2 regions of the Rossellomorea sp. NRS-1567 genome follow, and region 2 is predicted to be linked to the other one. Evidence: predicted binding sites of a transcription regulator. Region 2 holds the regulator's gene; the other holds the start of a gene.
What was found. Region 2 encodes LexA, which represses DNA repair genes until DNA is damaged. Its sites were predicted from a motif close to CGAACATATGTTCG; they were not measured.
Positions count from the first base shown of each region.

Region 1 (2,419 bases), on a different contig from region 2:
TGATACCCATTTCCTTTAAATAGGCAGACAGGTCTTCGGACATTTTTTTTGTTAAGGTAGTTACAAGTACACGCTCATTTTTCTCGATTCGTTCATTGATCTCTCCTATTAAATCATCGATTTGACCTTCAATAGGACGAACCTCGATGACCGGATCCAACAACCCTGTCGGTCGAATGATCTGCTCCACCATTTCAGGACTATGCTCCAACTCATATGGACCAGGTGTAGCAGAAACATAGAGGAGCTGTTTTGTTTTCTTGTCAAACTCTTCAAATCGAAGCGGACGGTTGTCCATGGCTGACGGCAGACGGAACCCATGATCCACCAGCACTTTCTTACGTGCCTGGTCACCGTTGAACATCCCCCGGATTTGAGGCAACGTTACGTGAGACTCATCGACAACAATCAGAAAGTCATCGGGAAAATAGTCCAGGAGAGTATAGGGAGTCGATCCGGCCGGTCTGAGTGTAAGGTGTCGTGAGTAGTTTTCAATTCCTGAGCAAAAGCCCATTTCCCTCATCATTTCCAGATCATAACGGGTCCTTTGCTCTAAACGCTGGGCCTCAAGCAATTTATTCTCTTCTTTCATGATGGTCAGCTGCTCTTCAAGCTCTTTTTCAATATTCTTGACTGCGACCTCCAATTTTTCCTGGCGGGTTACGAAGTGGGATGCCGGGAATAATCTCATATGATCACGATCTCCTATGATTTCACCAGTCAGGGCATCCACTTCACGAATCCGGTCAATTTCATCTCCGAAAAACTCTACACGCATACAGTGTTCATCACGGGAAGCAGGGAAGATCTCCACAACGTCTCCACGTACACGGAACGTTCCCCGCTGAAAGTCTATGTCATTTCGTTCATATTGGATATCCACAAGCTTCCGGAGTAATTGATTCCGTTCTATTTCCATTCCTACCCGTAAAGACAGAACAAGTTCTTTATATTCTTCCGGATTACCTAAACCGTAAATACAAGACACGCTGGCAATGATGATGACATCTTTTCGCTCAAACAAGGAAGATGTGGCAGAGTGCCTGAGTTTATCGATTTCATCATTGATGCTTGCATCCTTCTCGATAAACGTATCCGTTTGAGGAACGTATGCCTCCGGCTGATAATAGTCATAGTAACTGACAAAATATTCAACGGCGTTATCAGGAAAAAACTCTTTAAATTCACTATAGAGCTGCCCCGCCAATGTTTTATTATGAGCAATGATGAGAGTCGGCTTCTCAACCTGCTTGATCACGTTAGAGACAGTGAATGTCTTTCCTGTCCCTGTAGCCCCAAGTAAGGTTTGATGACGTTTCCCTTCATTTATGCCTTGAACTAATTTTTCAATCGCCAGGGGCTGATCTCCCTCTGGTTTATATTTAGACTTGAGCTCGAATTGATCTTTCACCGTGAAACCTCCTATAGTAAAGGACTGCTACCTTGTATTTACCTACTTATACCCATCTTAAACACTGTCCATTCTTCTATACACATTCTACCACATTTCCTACAGTATTAACCAATAATAAGCGAACAAAAGTTCGTTTATTTATTTTTATAGAGAAAACATTATCTTGGTTGTGGATAACTTTTGATGAAGAAACTGTTTAGAGGCTAGAATCGTGATTTCGACATTTTACGGGAGGTAGTAAGGAGCTTATAAGAGATTTTCGACATAATCCGAGCATTTCTATACACAACCTGTGCACAACTATGTGTATAAGTCGATATTCCTTGTGGAAAATCCCTAAACTTATTCACAATTCGTCAAATTTCTTGTGCACAATGTTGGTGAATGCGTATTCAAACTGTGAATAACCTGTTCACTCCCTCACTTATTCACACTATTCTTTATTTATCCACAATTAAGATATCTGTTTACACAGGAATTCCCTCCCACCCTTTCCAAAGGAATATGCAAGCGCTATGGCATAAGAAAAACAGGCCCTATCTTCTAAAAAAGATAGAGCCTGTTTTCAAATTTCTATTCACCTGTCACCGAAATCATGCACTTCTCTTCGCTTTTTTCATCATCCTGTCGCTATACCAGAATCCGACGGTTAATGAAGCCGCGTCTACGACAATCAGTAACCATGAGTCCGTATAGCCCTTTGAAACCGAAGCTGCAATGAGAGCTACGGTCAAGATCAATCCCACATAATGGTTATACGTCACCCGTGTGAACAGAACGACAAGCAATCCTGGTAAAAATAAACCTAAAATGATTTTAGACACGTTCAACTCTCCTTAAAGATAAGGGAATAACACATATTCTACCGAAGTTTCCCCTATCTGGAAAGGGTTTTCCTACTCTTCACCCTGCTGAATTAATTTCTGGGTCCGTTCCTTCAACTCACTGTGAGGGATGAATTTCTCCGAAAGCATATCAGGCAGAATGTATTCCAAAAAGTATTGT
Region 1 is NZ_JBITPL010000014.1:134,213-136,631, reverse strand. It holds gene uvrB (excinuclease ABC subunit UvrB) at 1-1,411, opposite strand, end outside; gene ACIFOD_RS08580 (CsbA family protein) at 2,008-2,238, opposite strand; gene ACIFOD_RS08575 (HD domain-containing protein) at 2,311-2,419, opposite strand, start outside.
Region 1: the regulator LexA is predicted to act here: its motif matches at 1,534-1,547, upstream of uvrB (excinuclease ABC subunit UvrB).

Region 2 (2,419 bases):
AAAATGGGGAAAACTCATTCTTCGATGAAAAGGGAGATCTGCAATTAAGCGATACAGCTCGTCAATTCCTTGCAGGTATCATTAAACATGCAACTGACTTTACAGCGATCACGAACCCGACTGTAAACTCATACAAGCGTTTAGTCCCTGGATATGAAGCACCTTGTTATGTTGCATGGTCTGCACGTAACCGCAGCCCATTAATCCGTATCCCTGCTTCTCGTGGATTAAGCACACGTGTTGAAGTCCGAAGTGTTGACCCGGCGGCTAACCCATACCTGGCGATGGCTGTATTACTGGCAGCTGGATTAGATGGAATCAAAAGTAACCTTCCAGCACCTAAACCAATCGACCGCAACATTTATGTGATGGACAAAAAAGAGCGTGAAGAAGCAGGAATCGTTGATCTTCCAGCAACATTACACGCTGCATTAGAAAATCTTAAAACAAATGAAGTAATTGTTAAATCCCTTGGAGAACACATCTTCGAACATTTCGTGGAAGCGAAAGAGATCGAATGGGATATGTTCCGTACACAAGTACACCCTTGGGAGCGCGAGCAATACATTCAAATGTATTAATCCTTAATAATTGCTATTAATTAAAAGGCAGTGGGTGGTAGCGAAAAATGCTACCACCCACTGCCCTTTTTAGAACCTTCAAAAGTATAGAAAAAATTAAGCCGCTATTAAACATAGCGGCTTAACGTATTAATGTACTTGGCGATAAACTCCGACAACTTTTCCTAAAATGGATACATTACGTAAAATGATCGGTTCCATTGTTGAGTTCTCTGGCTGTAATCGTACAAAATCTTTTTCTTTGAAAAAACGTTTTACAGTTGCTTCATCTTCCTCTGTCATCGCTACGACGATGTCTCCATTATTCGCTGTTTGCTGTTGACGCACGATGACAAAATCCCCATCTAAAATTCCGGCTTCTATCATACTATCACCCATGATCTCAAGCATAAAGACCTGTTCATCTGAAGGTGCCATACGCTCTGGCAACGGGAAAAATTCTTCTACATTCTCTACGGCTGTAATAGGTTGACCGGCTGTCACCTTACCAATTAAGGGAACATTCACAACTCGTTGGCGTGGGATCGTATCCTCTTCAAGGTTTAAGATTTCAATGGCTCTTGGCTTAGTGGGATCTCTACGAATAAGACCTTTGCTCTCTAACCTGGCCAGATGTCCGTGTACGGTGGAACTAGAAGCAAGACCAACGGCTTCCCCAATTTCCCGTACGGAAGGTGGATACCCTTTTTCTCTTACTGCAATTTTAATATATTCTAGTATGTCTTGCTGTCTTTTAGACAATTTTGTCATGTTCACGCACCTCTATTATAGATCTTATGTTCCCATTATAGCATGTCTTTCCGGTCGGTACAAACATAAGTTCGAATTTCTGTTGACACCAAACGAATGTTCGTATTACAATGAGTGTAACAAAAAACAGAACAAACATTCGTATGGAGGTTTTATTATGTTAACACATATTTGGAATCGTTTCTCTTACATTATTATTTTATTTGTCTTAGCACTTTTATCAGCGGTATATTTTCTAATAGTCACGGCAAGTCAACCTTCTTACCAAAGCATCACTGTTCAGGATGGAGATACACTTTGGACTATTGCCAAACAGTACAATGAAGAATATTCTATGACGGTGGAAGAATTTATCGCTTGGGTCGGAGAGGAAAATAATCTCACATCATTCTCAATCCAACCAGGTGAATCACTTGTGTTACCAATAGAAAATCCAACATTATCTACCCATTCAGATTATGAATTGGTAATGAACGAAGAATAGAGGGATAGAAGATGGAGGCAGTAATTTACTGCAGAGTCAGTACAAAGAAAGACACGCAGGAAACATCCTTGGAACGCCAAGAAGAGGAACTAGTGAAATTAGCGCAAGACCACCAATACGAAGTGGCTGCTATCATAAAAGATCAAGCAAGCGGTTTTGAATTAGATCGTCCTGGTGTTCTTGAACTTCTTGATTTGATTAAAGATGAGTCGATTGAGGCTGTTCTCATACAGGATGAAACAAGAATTGGCAGAGGGAATGCCAAAATTGCTCTCATTCACTGTTTACTAAAAGAGGAAGTCAAGATTATCAGTCAAACCCATAGTGGGGAGCTTCACTTATCTGAATCTGATTCTATGGTGATTAATATTGTAAGTATGGTTGAGGAATATCAAAGAAAACTCCATAATTTGAAAATCAGACGAGGGATGAAAAGGGCAGTGGAAAATGGTTTTCAACCTCATAAAAATCTAAAGAATAAAGGAAATGTGGATGGAAGAGAGCGGATCGAAGTACCGGTTGAGGAAATTGTTCGTTTAAGGAAGAACGAACTGACTTTTGCTGAAATTGCAGCAACATTAAGAGGGTTCGGGTATGATGTCTC
Region 2 is NZ_JBITPL010000015.1:256,728-259,146, forward strand. It holds gene glnA (type I glutamate--ammonia ligase) at 1-581, shown strand, start outside; gene lexA (transcriptional repressor LexA) at 711-1,331, opposite strand; gene yneA (cell division suppressor protein YneA) at 1,489-1,815, shown strand; gene ACIFOD_RS10670 (YneB family resolvase-like protein) at 1,827-2,419, shown strand, end outside.